2 regions of the Streptomyces sp. NPDC091649 genome follow, and region 2 is predicted to be linked to the other one. Evidence: predicted binding sites of a transcription regulator. Region 2 holds the regulator's gene; the other holds the start of a gene.
The links. Region 2 encodes HspR, which represses chaperone genes until heat shock. Its sites were predicted from a motif close to TTGAGNNNNNNNNNCTCAA; they were not measured.

Region 1: the regulator HspR is predicted to act here: its motif matches at 3,746-3,764, upstream of lon (endopeptidase La).

What each region holds. Positions count from the first base shown of each region.
Region 1 covers NZ_JBIVTR010000001.1:481,617-489,243, forward strand. Annotated here, with positions in the region: gene ACIQMU_RS02060 (MarR family transcriptional regulator) at 1-64, opposite strand, end outside; gene ACIQMU_RS02065 (polysaccharide deacetylase family protein) at 474-1,226, shown strand; gene lon (endopeptidase La) at 1,303-3,723, opposite strand; gene ACIQMU_RS02075 (spermidine synthase) at 4,072-4,755, shown strand; gene ACIQMU_RS02080 (response regulator transcription factor) at 5,021-5,758, shown strand; gene ACIQMU_RS02085 (HAMP domain-containing sensor histidine kinase) at 5,755-6,831, shown strand; gene ACIQMU_RS02090 (multifunctional oxoglutarate decarboxylase/oxoglutarate dehydrogenase thiamine pyrophosphate-binding subunit/dihydrolipoyllysine-residue succinyltransferase subunit) at 7,111-7,627, shown strand, end outside.
Region 2 covers NZ_JBIVTR010000026.1:7,200-14,826, reverse strand. Annotated here, with positions in the region: gene ACIQMU_RS29880 (TIGR03618 family F420-dependent PPOX class oxidoreductase) at 1-225, shown strand, start outside; gene ACIQMU_RS29875 ((2Fe-2S)-binding protein) at 359-679, opposite strand; gene ACIQMU_RS29870 (hypothetical protein) at 676-888, opposite strand; gene ACIQMU_RS29865 (helix-turn-helix transcriptional regulator) at 1,023-2,057, shown strand; gene ACIQMU_RS29860 (hypothetical protein) at 2,332-2,508, shown strand; gene ACIQMU_RS29855 (hypothetical protein) at 2,771-3,307, shown strand; gene ACIQMU_RS29850 (heat shock protein transcriptional repressor HspR) at 3,561-4,013, opposite strand; gene dnaJ (molecular chaperone DnaJ) at 4,015-5,205, opposite strand; gene grpE (nucleotide exchange factor GrpE) at 5,302-5,952, opposite strand; gene dnaK (molecular chaperone DnaK) at 5,949-7,627, opposite strand, start outside.

The DNA of each region.
Region 1 (7,627 bases), on a different contig from region 2:
ATTCGTGGTCCACACCGCTTCCGTCCGTCGTGCCCGGCTCCGGCCCGCTGTCGTTCCCGCGCACGTCAGTACCCCTCGTACGGTTTCCTGCCGATGAAAGCTTCCTCCGCGACCGGTCGACGCCGCAGGTAGGGCCAGTATTTCGCAGGAGGGGGCCGACGGCGGCAGCCCGGCGCCCCACCGCGCCGCCGGCGCCCGTGCCGCGACGCGCGGCGGGCTCGGCCGGGAGGGCGCGGTGTGGGGGCGCGGCCCGCCGCCGGGTTCGCCCGGGTACCGGCGCGACGGCCGCCAGCTCACCTCGCAGGCGCCGCCCGTCCGGCCGGCCTGGACGGTGATATCGCAGCTCACCGGGCCTTTCGCGACCGCCGACCCCGCTATGCACCGCATGTATACGCGCTATGTATAGTCCTCGGCGTACCGCACACCTGTGCGGGATTTCCCGTACAGAGGAGTGATGTGCCGTGCCCAGAAAGATGCCGTTGTCCGGGATGGGGTTGACCGCGGCGCTGGTGACAGCGCTCACACTGACGCTGAGCGGCTGCTCGATGGACACGACGGCGCCGGGCTCGGCACGCGGCGAGGCGGCCTCCGACGCCAAGGGGACCTTCGGGCCGGTGGACTGCCGCAAGGCCAAGTGCATCGCCCTCACCTTCGACGCGGGTCCGGGCAAGGACACGCCGAGGCTGCTGGACATCCTCAAGGAGAAGAAGGTGCACGCCACCTTCTTCCTGCTGGGCAAGCACCACGTCGTCAAGCACCCGGACACGGTGCGGCGCATCGAGGCCGAGGGCCACGAGGTCGCCAACCACACCTGGACGCACAAGGTCCTGACCGATCAGGAGCCGGACGAGATACGCGCCGAGCTGGAGAAGACGCAGGTGGCCATCGAGAAGATCACCGGCAAGAAGCCCCGGCTGATGCGCCCGCCGCAGGGCCGCACCGACGACACGGTCTCGGAGATCAGCAAGGACCTGGGGCTCTCCCAGGTGCTGTGGAGCGCCACCGCCAAAGACTACTCCACGAACGACTCCGCGCTGATCGAGAAGCGGATCCTGGACCAGGCGAGCAAGGACGGCGTCATCCTGCTGCACGACATCTACAAGGGCACCGTCCCCGCCGTGCCCGGGATCATCGACGCGCTCCAGAAGGACGGCTACACCTTCGTGACCGTCCCCGAGCTGATGGCGCCGGCCGAGCCGGAGCCGGGCACGATCTACCGCCCCTGACCGGCCGGCCCGGCACCCGCGGAACGGCCCGCACCCGGAAGGCTCTCCGGGCGACGGGCCGTTCGTCACGTGGCGGTCAGGCCGCGGCCGGGGCCCTCTCCGGCGTCCTGGCCGAGGCCGGGGCCAGGGCGATCTCCAGCACCTGGCGGACGTCCGTGACCGGGTGGACGTCCAGCTTCTCCAGCACCTCGGCCGGGACGTCGTCCAGGTCGGCCTCGTTGCGCTGGGGGATCACCACGGTGGTGATGCCCGCGCGGTGGGCGGCCAGCAGCTTCTGCTTGAGGCCGCCGATCGGCAGCACCCGCCCGGTCAGCGAGACCTCACCGGTCATCGCCACATCCGTACGGACCAGCCGGCCGGAGAGCAGCGAGGCCAGGGCGGTCGTCAGGGTGATGCCGGCGCTCGGGCCGTCCTTGGGGACCGCGCCCGCCGGGAAGTGGATGTGCACCCCCCGGTCCTTGAGGTCCGCGACCGGCAGCTCCAGTTCCGCGCCGTGGGACCGCAGGAAGCTCAGCGCGATCTGCGCCGACTCCTTCATGACGTCCCCGAGCTGACCGGTCAGGGTCAGCCCGGACGCCCCGGTCTCCGGGTCGGCGAGCGACGCCTCGACGAAGAGGACGTCACCGCCCGCCCCGGTCACCGCGAGCCCGGTGGCGACGCCCGGCACCGCGGTACGGCGCTCGGCCGGGTCCTGGGCGGACTCGGGCACGTGGTGCGGACGGCCGATCAGGCCGCGCAGGTCCGCGTCGGTCACCGTGAACGGCAGCTCGCGGTCGCCCAGCTCGTGCTGGGCCGCGACCTTGCGGAGCAGCCGGGCGACGGCCCGTTCCAGATTCCGCACGCCCGCCTCGCGGGTGTACTCGCCGGCCAGCTTGCGCAGCGCCGACTCCTCCAGGACGACCTCGTCCTTCTCCAGGCCGGCCCGCTCCAGCTGGCGCGGGAGCAGGTGGTCCCGGGCGATGACGACCTTCTCGTCCTCCGTGTAGCCGTCGAGGCGGACCAGCTCCATACGGTCGAGCAGGGCCTCCGGGATGGCTTCGAGCACGTTGGCCGTGGCCAGGAAGACGACGTCGCTGAGGTCGAGCTCGACCTCCAGGTAGTGGTCGCGGAAGGTGTGGTTCTGGGCCGGGTCGAGGACTTCGAGGAGGGCGGCGGCCGGGTCGCCCCGGAAGTCGGAGCCGACCTTGTCGATCTCGTCGAGCAGGACGACCGGGTTCATCGAACCGGCCTCCTTGATCGCCCGCACGATCCGGCCGGGGAGCGCGCCCACGTACGTACGCCGGTGGCCGCGGATCTCCGCCTCGTCCCGGACGCCGCCGAGCGCGACGCGGACGAACTCGCGGCCCATGGCGTGCGCGACGGACTCGCCGAGGGAGGTCTTGCCGACGCCGGGCGGGCCGACGAGGGCCAGCACCGCGCCGCCGCGGCGGCCCCCCACGACGCCCAGGCCCCGGTCGGCACGGCGCTTGCGCACCGCGAGGTACTCGGTGATGCGTTCCTTCACGTCGGCGAGACCGGCGTGCTCGGCGTCCAGGACCTCCTGGGCGCCGCGGATGTCGTAGGCGTCCTCGGTGCGCTCGGTCCAGGGCAGTTCGAGGACGGTGTCCAGCCAGGTGCGGATCCAGGACCCCTCGGGTGACTGGTCGCTGGACCGCTCCAGCTTCTCGACCTCCTTGAGCGCCGCCTCGCGGACGTGCTCCGGCAGGTCGGCGGCCTCGACGCGGGCCCGGTAGTCGTCGGACTCGTCCCCCGGGTCGCCGTTGAGCTCGGAGAGCTCCTTGCGTACGGCGTCCAGCTGGCGGCGCAGCAGGAATTCGCGCTGCTGCTTGTCGACGCCGTCCTGGACGTCCTTGGCGATGGACTCGGCCACGTCCTGCTCGGCGAGGTGCTCGCTCAGCCACTGGATGGCGAGCTTCAGCCGGGCGATCGGGTCGTCGGTCTCCAGCAGCCGGACCTTCTGGGCGGTGGTGATGAACGGCGAGTATCCGGAGTTGTCGGCGAGCGCGGAGATGTCGTCGATCTGCTGGACCCGGTCCACGACCTGCCAGGCGCCGCGCTTCTTCAGCCAGCTGGTGGCGAGCGCCTTGTACTCCTTGACGAGCTCGGCGGCGGATCCGGGCAGGGGGTCGGGCACGACCGCTTCGAGCACGGTCCCCTCGACCCAGAGCGCCCGGCCGGGGCCGCTGGTACCGGCGCCGATGCGGACCCGGTCGCGGGCCCGGATGAGCGCGCCCGGGTCCCCGTCCGACAGCCGTCCGACCTGCTCGACGGTGCCGCGCACACCGGTGCCGGTGTACGTCCCGTCGATCCGCGGGACCAGGAGCACCTCGGGCTTGCCGCCGTCGGGGCGGGCGGCGGCCTGCGCGGCCTCGACGGCGGCGCGCACCTCGGTGTCGGACAGGTCGAGCGGCACCACCATGCCGGGCAGGACGACCTCGTCGTCGAGCGGCAGCACGGGCAGGTCGATCGGTGTGAACGTCTCGGACTCGTGAGTCATGATCTCCCCTTCGGCAGGCAAGTTGAGCTACATCGACTCAATGCTCCTGAGCCGCCGAATGTTCCCTACCGCTTGTTCGCTCTGAGCGATCAGACACTCGGGACGCCGGCCCGCTTTCCCGCCGGGCCCGGCCCTCCTGTACGGGAGCACCGCGGGACGGGCCGTTGTTCCCCGCCTCCGGAGCCGGAAACGCGCTGGCCTTTCGGTCCGGGGGCGGGACAGGATGGCGCACACCCACAGCTACGCCAGGAGACCGGAGAGCCACCCATGTCCGCGATGTCCGCCCCAGAATCGACGGAATCGACGCGATCCGCGCCTGTACGGTCCGCGCCCGTGTCGCCCGCGCCGCTGCCGACGCGCTCCGACCACGCCCCCGTCGTCCTCGACCGCCGCGAGGGCCCCTTCGGCGAGGTCGTGCTGCGGGAGCGCGGGGAGCACTTCGAGATCATCGCCAACGGCTGCTTCCTCATGGACACCTCCGACGGGCGCTCCGAGCGGCTGCTGATCGACGCCGCACTGGCCGCGCTGCCCGCCGCACGGACCGCCCCTTCCGTGCTGATCGGCGGTCTGGGCGTCGGGTTCTCCCTGGCGCGGGCCGCCGAGGAGGAGCGCTGGGGCCGGATCGTGGTGGTCGAGCGGGAGCAGGCGATCGTGGACTGGCACCTCGCCGGGCCGCTGGAGCGGATCTCCGGTCCGGCGCTCACCGACCCCCGGACCGGGATCGTCCGCACGGACCTGGTCGCCCACCTCCGTACCACCACGGAGCGTTACGACGCCCTGTGCCTGGACATCGACAACGGGCCCGACTGGACCGTGACGGAGAGCAACGAGAACCTCTACTCCCCCGCCGGTCTGGCGCACTGCCACGAGCGGCTGACGCCGGGCGGAGTGCTCGCCGTCTGGTCCGCGCAGCCGTCGCCCGCCTTCGAGCAGGCGCTGCGGAATGCCGGGTTCAGCGGGGTTGTGACCGAAGAGGTGACGGTTGCCCGAGGTGTGCCCGACGTGGTCCATCTCGCACTTCGGGCGTCCTGAACCCCCTCCCGGTACGCGCGGCCCGGGCAGCGGCACGGGCCAACCGGCACAAGGGCGACGATCCGCCCGCCCCGGGGCCGCTCGGGCGACGGTCCGCCCGCCACCGGGGCGGGAAAGCCCACCGCCGGGGGAACACCCTGCGTAGCCGGGAGCCCTCCGCTGCCTTTACGCTGCTGACCGGAACACGGGATCACCCACGAAATCCACGAGCGAAAACCGTGCCTCCGGGGGAATGGCTCCCGCGAGAACGGGCAGGGGCGGGGCGATGGAACAGACACACACCACCCACAACGGCGTCGCGGCCACCCCAGGGGCCCAGCGCCGGGTGCTGGTGGTCGAGGACGACGCCACGATCGTCGACGCCATCTCCGCCCGGCTGCGGGCGGAGGGCTTCCTGGTGCAGACCGCGCTGGACGGCCCCGCGGCCGTGGACGCGGCAGAGGCATGGCAGCCCGACCTGATGGTGCTCGACATCATGCTTCCCGGCTTCGACGGCCTGGAGGTCTGCCGCCGGGTGCAGGCACAGCGCCCGGTGCCGGTGCTGATGCTCACCGCGCGTGACGACGAGACCGACATGCTGGTCGGGCTCGGGGTCGGCGCCGACGACTACATGACCAAGCCGTTCTCCATGCGGGAGCTGGCGGCCCGGGTGCACGTGCTGCTGCGCCGGGTGGAGCGGGCCGCGCTGGCGGCGGTCACGCCGCGCAGCGGCATACTGCGCCTGGGCGAGCTGGAGATCGACCACGCGCAGCGCCGGGTCCGGGTGCGCGCCGAGGACGTCCACCTCACGCCGACCGAGTTCGACCTGCTGGTCTGTCTCGCCAACACCCCGCGCGCGGTGCTCTCCCGGGAGCAGTTGCTGGCCGAGGTGTGGGACTGGGCGGACGCCTCGGGCACCCGCACGGTCGACAGCCACATCAAGGCGCTGCGCCGGAAGATCGGCGCGGAGCGGATCCGCACCGTGCACGGCGTGGGCTACGCCCTGGAGACCCCCGCGCCATGACGCGGCCAGGGTCCGGACTGCGGCCCTTCTCGATCAAGGCCAAGCTGGGCACGCTCGTCGTGGTGTCGGTGTTCATCACCACGGGGCTGCTGATCGTCGCGCTGCGGACCCGTACGGAGTTCCGCTTCATCACGGTGTTCTCGGTGATCGCCACGCTGCTGATCACCCAGTTCGTGGCGCACGGCCTGACCGCGCCGCTGGACGAGATGAGAGCGGTGGCCCGGTCCATCTCGCACGGCGACTACACCCGCCGGGTGAGCGGCGCCGGGCGGCGGGACGAGCTGGGCGACCTGGCGCAGACGATCAACCGCATGGCGGACGATCTGGAGGCGGAGGACCGGCATCGCAAGGAGATGGTGGCCAACGTCAGCCATGAACTGCGCACGCCCATCGCGGCGCTGAGAGCCGTGCTGGAGAACGTGGTGGACGGGGTGTCCGCCGCCGACCCCGAGACGATGCGCACGGCGCTGAAGCAGACGGAGCGGCTCGGCCGACTGGTCGAGACGCTGCTGGACCTGTCGCGCCTGGACAACGGGGTCGTCACGCTCAAGGCACGCCGTTTCGAGGTGTGGCCGTATCTCTCGGGCGTACTGAAGGAGGCCAACCTCGCCGCCTCGCATCGACGGCTGTCGTCGGGTTCGGGCAACCACTCCCGTACGGACGTCCACCTGCATCTGGACGTTTCGCCGCCGGAGCTCACCGCGCACGCGGACCCCGAGCGGCTGCACCAGGTGGTCGCCAACCTCATCGACAACGCGGTCAAGCACAGTCCGCCGCACGGCCGGGTGACGGTGCTGGCCCGGCGCGGGGCCCGGCCGGAGTCGCTGGAGCTGGAAGTCGTCGACGAGGGGCCCGGCATCCCGGAGGCGGAGCGCCACCGGGTGTTCGAGCGGTTCAACCGGGGGCAGGCGCCCTCCCCGCACGGCCCGGGCAGCGACGGCGGCACGGGACTGGGGCTGGCCATCGCCCGCTGGGCGGTCGAACTGCACGGCGGGCGGATCGGGGTGGCCGAGTCCGCACGGGGCTGCCGCATCCAGGTCACCCTCCCGGGAATCCCCGAGCCGCGCGACTGACGACCCGGTTGGCATAGGCTCGAAGCGTCAGGGCACGCTCACCGGTGTCCTGCCAGCAGGGGATCTCAAGGGGATACGGTCTGACCGTATCCACGTTCCCGCGTACCCGAAGTGCAGCGGAACCTCGCTTGTTTCCCGCCATTTCCTGCGCCGAAACCCGCCTTCCGATGTGATGTGCACGACGAAGCACCGGCCCGGTCTGCAAGGAACGGTTTGGGGGGCGTAGCCTTGATTTCCGCTGTCCATCACCTTGTGAAGCGGAAGAGGGCGGTTGCCGCCGTGTCGTCTCAGTCCCCCAGTAACTCGAGCATCTCGACCGACCAAGCCGGTCCGGGCACCAGCCCGGCCGCGGCGTTCGGTGCCAATGAATGGCTCGTCGACGAGATCTACCAGCAGTACCTCCAGGATCCCAGTTCGGTCGATCGCGCCTGGTGGGACTTCTTCGCCGACTACAAGCCGGGCGCCTCCGGCACGGCGGACGAGCCCGTTCCCGGCGCCGGGGCCTCGGGGGCCCCGGTGACCGAGGCCCCGGCCGCTCCGGCCGCGTCCGCTCCGGCGGCCGCTCCGGCCCCGGCGAAGGCCGCGCCCGCAGCCGCTCCGGCGGCGCCCGCGCAGCCGGCCCCGGCCAAGGCCGCCCCGGCCAAGCCGAAGCCCGCGGCGGCGAAGCCCGCCGCCGCGCCCGCCAAGGCCCCGGCGGACGAGTCCACCGAGGCCCCGGCCGGCCCGGAGTACGTGACGCTGCGCGGCCCCTCGGCCGCCGTCGCGAAGAACATGAACGCCTCGCTGGAGCTGCCGA
Region 2 (7,627 bases):
GCGCACATCCGGGCCGCCGGGCCGGACGGGGCGCGCGTGGCCGTATGCCAGATCGACCGGGCCCGCTGGGCGACCCTGGAGGGCCGCGCGGTCATCCGCACCGAACCGGAGGCCGTCGCGGACGCGGAGGCCCGCCACACGGAGCGCTACGGCCGCGCCCCGCGGATCAACCCGACCCGGGTCGTCATCGAGATCACCCTCGAACGGGCGCTCGGCAAAGCCTGACGCCCTTCCCGGCCACCGCCCCCTCGCTCCGCCCCCGGACGGGAACAGCACAACGGCGCCACCGTGTTCAGGTCACGGTGGCGCCGCTGTGTGGGGGAAGCGCCGGAGCGATAGGTGACGACGGGGGAATCGCTCAGGCACTGCGGGGGGTGGCGGAAAGGGGTTCTGCCTCGAACAGCTCGTGGTCCCGCTGATCGAGATTGACGAAGATCATGCCGTACCTGACGGCACAGCGGACCGGCTGCGGCGCGCCGCGGGGCCGACGGAGACAGCGATAGGCGCGGACGTCCTCGTCCTCTTCCATCACCACGACGATCGGCTCTCCGAACAGGGTGACCATCACCGAGTCGCCACGGCGGGGGAGGGCCGTGAGCAGATCGATGAAATGCCACCCGGAGCGGTAGGCGGTCGCCATCTCGCGTCGGAAGGTGCGGTCGTCCGGCGGGGTGCTCATGCCCGGCCCTGTACGGCCGGAGTGCTCTCCGCCGGCGATCCCGGCGCCGTGTCCGTCGTCCGTGCGGGCATCGAGTCCCAGGCCAGGTCCGGAGGCGGAGCGGCCTGCACCTGCTGGCCGGCCGTACCGTGGGTCACGCCGCCCTCAACGAGGTCAAGAACACTCAGCGCCCCGGTCGTCAGCCCAACGGAGAAGGCAACAGCAAGCACCGAGCGAAGCGTTTTGTTACTCATGATGGGCTTCGTCCTCACTTCCAAGGTTTCCTCTCCCCCGCAGAACAAGACGATGGCTCATCCAGGCACGTCAACGCCACAGAAGCGATGCATCATGTTCCTGCTGATTCATGTTCCTGGGGGGTGGAGAATTGACCACAGACAACACCAAAGCGGTACATCCCCACTCGGTTAGTGCCTTGTGTGACGAGGGCGCACGGCTCTACGCCAGTGCGTTGAGTGTGGGCAAGATAGCTCGTGTGGAGGCGGAAGAGGCCCCTTGTCTGCTGGAATTCGCCCTCCTGCATCCTGATCCCGACGACGCCGACTGGTTGCGTCCGGTACCCCCGTCCGCGGCGCTCACCCAGCGCCTGCATCCGATCGAGCGGGAGATCCAGGAGCGGAGGCGGCTCTCCGTCGAGCTCACCGAGGCGTTCGAACCCTTCATGGCGATCAGCGCCCAGGCTCCGCCGACGACGCACGCGATCACCGTTCTCGAAGGCATCGGCCGCATCAACGCCTCGATAGAGCTGGCCCTCGCCGAGTGCCGCTCGGAAGTCCTCACCATTCAGCCGGGCGGCGGGCGCAGCGAGAACGCGCTCACCATTGCCATGGAACGCGGCCAGATGCTCACGGCACGCGGCGTGGGGATGCGAAGTCTGTACCAGCACACCGTCCGCCACAGCCACGGAACTCTCAATTACGCGGCCCGGATGGCCGAGAGCAAAGTCGAGATCCGGACGCTCGAAGAGCTGATAGAACGGCTGATGATTTTCGATCGCACCGTCGCCTTCATACCGGCCACGGACGACCGCACCGTCGCCCTTGAGCTGCGGCATCCCGGCATCGTGGAGTACCTCACCAAGGTCTTCGAGCAGTTCTGGCACCGCGCGGTGCCCCTTCAGGAACAGATTCCGTACGACTCCGGGACGGACGGAATTTCCGGGGTGAGGCATTCGATCGCGAAACTCCTCGTGGAGGGGCACGTCGACGAGGCGATCGCCCGCCGCCTCGGCATGAACGTACGCACCTGCCGGTCGCATATCGCCAAGCTCAGCGTCGCGCTCGGCAGCAACAGCCGGGCTCAACTCGGATATCTGATCGCACGGTCGGGAATCCTGGAATCGGGCCCCGATCACGCGATCCCGCCCGGCGCCGGTGCGTGACCCCGACGGCGACGGAACAGCCGGGCTCCGGCATCGCGGCGAAGCGTCGCACGCCGGGCACCGCGGCGGAGCGTCACACCAGGCGTCCCGGCGGAGCGTCGCACGCCAGGCGTCCCGGCGGAGCGCCAGAGGTCACGGCGGACGGGGAGACGGCCGCCCGCGCGAGACCCGGCCCCGCCGCCCACCCCACGGTCAGCAGCAGCCCGTACGAGGCAGCCACGGCGTCCGGCAAGGCTGACGCGTAGCCGAGGAGGACGCACGGCGTGACCGCACGGTGCCGCTCATCGCCCACCGGCTCTCGACGGCCACCTCGGCGGACCGGCTGGAACTGTTCGAGAGCGGCCGGGTCAGCGACCACGGACGTCACGAGGAGCTGCTGGAGCACAACGCCCTCCACCGGGTCCTCACCGCGACGCAGTTGACCCCCGCCGGGCCGACCGCACCCCGCTGAACGGATGATTCGGGCAGCCGCCCCGGCCCTGCGAGAATTCCGTGCGTCAACCCACCCGAACCGAACACCCGTGTACCGAACGCCTCTTCGCCGGGCGCTCCCCCTCACCGAACGAGACGTCCGCTCACCGACCACCGCCCGGCCGAGAGCCCCGCCCACCGGACACCGCCCCGCCGGGCGCCCCCTCGCCACCACGCCCCCTTGCGGGACACTCCCTCGCTGAACACCCCCCTCAGCACGACCGAAGGGTTCAAGGATCCAGATGACCGACACCACGCCCCTGCCTCTGCCCGCCGCGACCGAGGACGACCACTACGGCGAAATCTCCGTCGAACTCCTGGGCGACCGGCGGGAGAAGCTCGTCGTGAGTGGCGAGCGGATTCCCACGGTCACCCTCGTCCGCGCGCCCGGGGCCGAGGTCGACGACCACATCGTCATCGGCACCCGGGACCCCCGGCACCTCACGATCACGGTGGACGGCGAGGCCGCGACGATCACCCCCGCCAAGGGCAAGCTGCGGCGGCGGTCGTACCGGGTCGACGTCGTCTGCGCGGGCACGCGCTACCGGCTCGTCCCCGACTCGATCCCCAGCAGCCGGCTGACCCGGGACGGCAAGCGCCTCGGGGACTTCTCGTCGGACGGCGACCGCCGGGTGATCGCCGAGTGGCGGGAGGACGCCGGGACCGTCGAACCGCTCGACGCGGCCATCGGCTACGCGCTGTCGGCGGCCTTCGGCACCGGCGGCCAGCCGATGTGGATGATGCTGGTCGACGCGATCAGCACAGCCCTGCCCGGATAGCGCCGGAGGCCCCGGCCCGGCGGCCACCGGCCTCGCCGCCCTGGCCGGCACCGGTCCCACGCCCACACCGACGGGCGTGCTGTCGGAGACGCGCGACCGATCACGGCGGAGGTTTCCGGCCACCGGGGACGGGCGGGCGCTCGTCGGCCGGGGCGGGGGCCGGGGAAGCGAACACGACGACGGGGCCGGGAGAGCGTCATCCGCTCTCCCGGCCCCGTCGCGCACCATCCCGCCGGCGAGGGCGGGATGGTCCTCAGTCCATCGGCCGTTTCGGCTTCGGCCGCCAGACCACCAGCGCGCTGGTCTGCTGCACGTCCTGGTACGGCACCAGATCCCGGCGGTAGGAGGCGTGCACCTGGGCCTCGCGCTGCCGCAAGGCGACCGCCGCGCCGTCCACCGCCGCCGAGAGCTCGGCGACGCGCTGCTGGAGGGCGGCGACCTGGTTCTCCAGCTCGATGATCCGCTTGATGCCCGCGAGGTTGATGCCCTCGTCCTGCGAGAGCTGCTGCACGGTGCGCAGCAGCTCGATGTCGCGGGCCGAGTAGCGCCGGCCGCGCCCGGCCGTACGGTCCGGGGAGACCAGGCCGAGGCGGTCGTACTGGCGCAGTGTCTGCGGGTGGAGGCCCGAGAGCTGGGCCGCGATCGAGATCACGTACACCGGTGTCTCGTCGGTCAGCTGGTACGGATTGCGTCGACGGCCGTCCATCTCAAGCTCCCTTCGCCGCCTGGAACAGTTCCGCCCGCGGGTCCACGTCCGCGGTCGCCTTCCGGTAGACCTCCAGGGCGTCCCGGGCCTCCTGGCCCAGGTCCCCGGGGACCGCCACCTCCACGGTGACCAACAGGTCGCCGCGGGTGCCGTCCTTGCGCACCGCGCCCTTGCCCCGGGCGCGCATCGTACGTCCGTTGGGGGTGCCGGCGGGGAGCTTCAGGGTGACCGGGGGGCCGCCGAGAGTGGGGACCTTCACCTCGCCGCCGAGCGTCGCCTCCGGATAGGTGACGGGCACGGTGACCGTGAGGTTGTCGCCCTTGCGGCCGAAGACCGGGTGGGCGTCGACGTGGACGACGACGTAGAGGTCGCCTGCCGGGCCGCCGCGTTCGCCCGCGCCGCCCTTGCCGCGCAGCCGGATCCGCTGGGCGTCGGAGACGCCCGCCGGAATCCTCACCTGCATGGTGCGCGCCGACTTCGCCCGGCCGCTGCCCTTGCAGACATCGCAGGGGTCCTGGGCGATGAGGCCCCGGCCCTTGCAGTCCACGCAGGGGTCGGTGAGCGAGAAGCCGCCGCCGCTGCCGCGCGAGACCTGACCGGTGCCGACACAGGTCGGGCAGACCCTGGGGGTGCCGTTCTTGTCGCCGGTGCCCGAGCACGCCTTGCAGGGTGCCTGGCTCGACATCCGCAGCGGGACCGTGGCCCCGTCGACCGCCTCGGTGAAGCTGAGCGTCACCTCGGACTCGATGTCCTGGCCGCGCTTCGGCTGGACGCGGGTGCCCGCGCCGCCGCGGTTGAACAGCCCGCCGAAGACGTCGCCGAGACCGCCACCGCCGCCGAAGCCGCCGCCCGCGCCGCCCTGTCCGCCACCCGGGGCTCCCCCTCCGAAGAGGTCGCCCAGGTCGAAGTTGAAGTTGCCGCCCGCACCACCGGGGCCGGGGCGGAAGCCGCCGTTGCCGAAGAGCGCGCGCGCCTCGTCGTACTCCTTGCGCTTCTTGGGGTCACCGAGGACGTCGTTCGCCTCGGACACCTCCTTGAAGCGCTCCTCGGCCTTGGCGTCACCCTTGTTGGCGTCCGGGTGGAACTCGCGGGCGAGCTTCCGGTACGCCTTCTTGACCTCGGCGTCGGTGGCGTCCTTGGGGACGCCGAGAACCTTGTAGTAGTCCTTCTCGACGAAGTCCTTCGTGCTCATCGACGTCCCTCCTTCCGGACGATCGGCCGAGCGGCCGGCCCGTGGGCCGGCCGCCGGGCCGGTCGGTGTGCAGCGTGGTGGTCGGACGGGCTCCCGTCAGACCTCCTCGGTGCCACCGCTCTCCTCGTCGTCTGTCTTCTCTTCCTTGGCCGCGGCGGGCGTGGCGCCCGGCTGCGGCTCGGCGACGGCCACCCGCGCGGGGCGGATGGTGCGCTCGCCGATGCGATACCCCGGCTGCAGGATCGCCACGCAGGTCGTCTCGGTGACGTCCGGCGCGTAGCTGTGCATCAGAGCCTCGTGGATCGTCGGGTCGAAGGGCTCGCCCTCCTTGCCGAACTGCTGGAGGCCCAGCTTCGCGACGACGGTCTCCATCGATTCGGCGACCGACTTGAAGCCGCCGACGAGCTCGCCGTGTTCCCGTGCGCGGCCGACGTCGTCGAGCACGGGCAGCAGCTCGGACAGGAGGTTCGCGACAGCGATCTCCTTGACCGTCACCCGGTCCCGCTCGACGCGGCGACGGTAGTTCTGGTACTCGGCCTGGAGCCGCTGGAGGTCCGCGGTGCGCTCACCGAGCGCGGTGCGCACCTGGTCCAGCTCCGCTGTCAGACCGACGGTCGGGTCGGTGTCCCCGGCCGGGGCCGCCGCCTCCTCCTCGGAGGGGTCGGCGGCCTTCGGCTCGGCGTCATCAGGGGTGGCGCCGGAGGGGACGTCGGGCTTCTCCTCGAAGCCCGGAGTCTCCTCGGTCACGCCGCACCTCCCTTGGAGTCCTTCTCGTCGTCCACGATCTCGGCGTCGACGACGTCGTCGTCGGCCTTGGCCTGGGCGTCGCCCGGAGCCTCGGCGCCCGGGGCCGCACCCTCGGCCTGGGCGTTGGCGTACATCGCCTGGCCCAGCTTCTGGGAGACGGCCGCGACCTTCTCGGTGGCCGTGCGGATCTCGGCGGAGTCCTCGCCCTTGAGCTTCTCCTTCAGCTCGCCGACGGCGGTCTCCACCTCCGTCTTCACGTCCGCGGGGACCTTGTCCTCGTTGTCCTTGAGGAACTTCTCCGTCTGGTAGACGAGCTGCTCGCCCTGGTTGCGCGACTCGGCGGCCTCGCGGCGGGCGTGGTCCTCCTCCGCGTACTTCTCGGCCTCTTCGCGCATCCGGTTGACCTCGTCCTTCGGCAGCGAGGAGCCGCCGGTGACGGTCATCTTCTGCTCCTTGCCGGTGCCGAGGTCCTTGGCGGCGACGTGCATGATGCCGTTGGCGTCGATGTCGAAGGCGACCTCGATCTGCGGCACGCCACGCGGGGCGGGCGGCAGGCCGGTCAGCTCGAACATCCCGAGCTTCTTGTTGTACGCCGCGATCTCGCGCTCGCCCTGGTAGACCTGGATCTGCACGGACGGCTGGTTGTCCTCGGCCGTCGTGAAGATCTCGGAGCGCTTGGTCGGGATCGTGGTGTTGCGCTCGATGAGCTTCGTCATGATCCCTCCCTTGGTCTCGATGCCGAGGGAGAGCGGGGTGACGTCGAGGAGCAGGACGTCCTTGACCTCGCCCTTGAGGACACCGGCCTGGAGCGAGGCGCCGATGGCGACGACCTCGTCCGGGTTCACACCCTTGTTGGCCTCCTGGCCGCCGGTCAGCTCCTTGACGAGCTCGGCGACGGCGGGCATACGGGTGGAGCCACCGACGAGAACGACGTGGTCGATCTCGGAGAGCTGGATGCCCGCGTCCTTGATGACGTTGTGGAACGGGGTCTTGCAGCGGTCCAGCAGGTCCGCGGTCAGCTGCTGGAACTGCGAGCGCGTGAGCTTCTCGTCCAGGTGCAGCGGGCCTTCGGCGGACGCCGTGATGTACGGCAGGTTGATCGTGGTCTCGGTCGAGGACGAGAGCTCGATCTTCGCCTTCTCCGCGGCCTCGCGGAGACGCTGGAGAGCCATCTTGTCCTTGGACAGGTCCACACCGTGTCCGTTGGCGAACTGCTTCACCAGGTAGTCGACGACGCGCTGGTCCCAGTCGTCGCCACCGAGGTGGTTGTCACCGTTGGTGGCCTTCACCTCGACGACGCCGTCGCCGATCTCCAGGAGGGACACGTCGAAGGTGCCGCCGCCGAGGTCGAAGACGAGGATCGTCTGGTCGTCCTTGTCGAGGCCGTACGCCAGGGCGGCGGCGGTCGGCTCGTTGACGATGCGCAGGACGTTCAGGCCCGCGATCTCACCGGCCTCCTTGGTCGCCTGACGCTCGGAGTCGTTGAAGTACGCCGGGACGGTGATGACCGCGTCGGTCACCTTCTCGCCCAGGTAGGACTCGGCGTCACGCTTCAGCTTCTGCAGGATGAAGGCGCTCATCTGCTGCGGGTTGAAGCTCTTGCCGTCCAGGTCGATCTTCCAGTCAGTGCCCATGTGGCGCTTGACGGAGCGGATGGTCCTGTCGACGTTGGTGA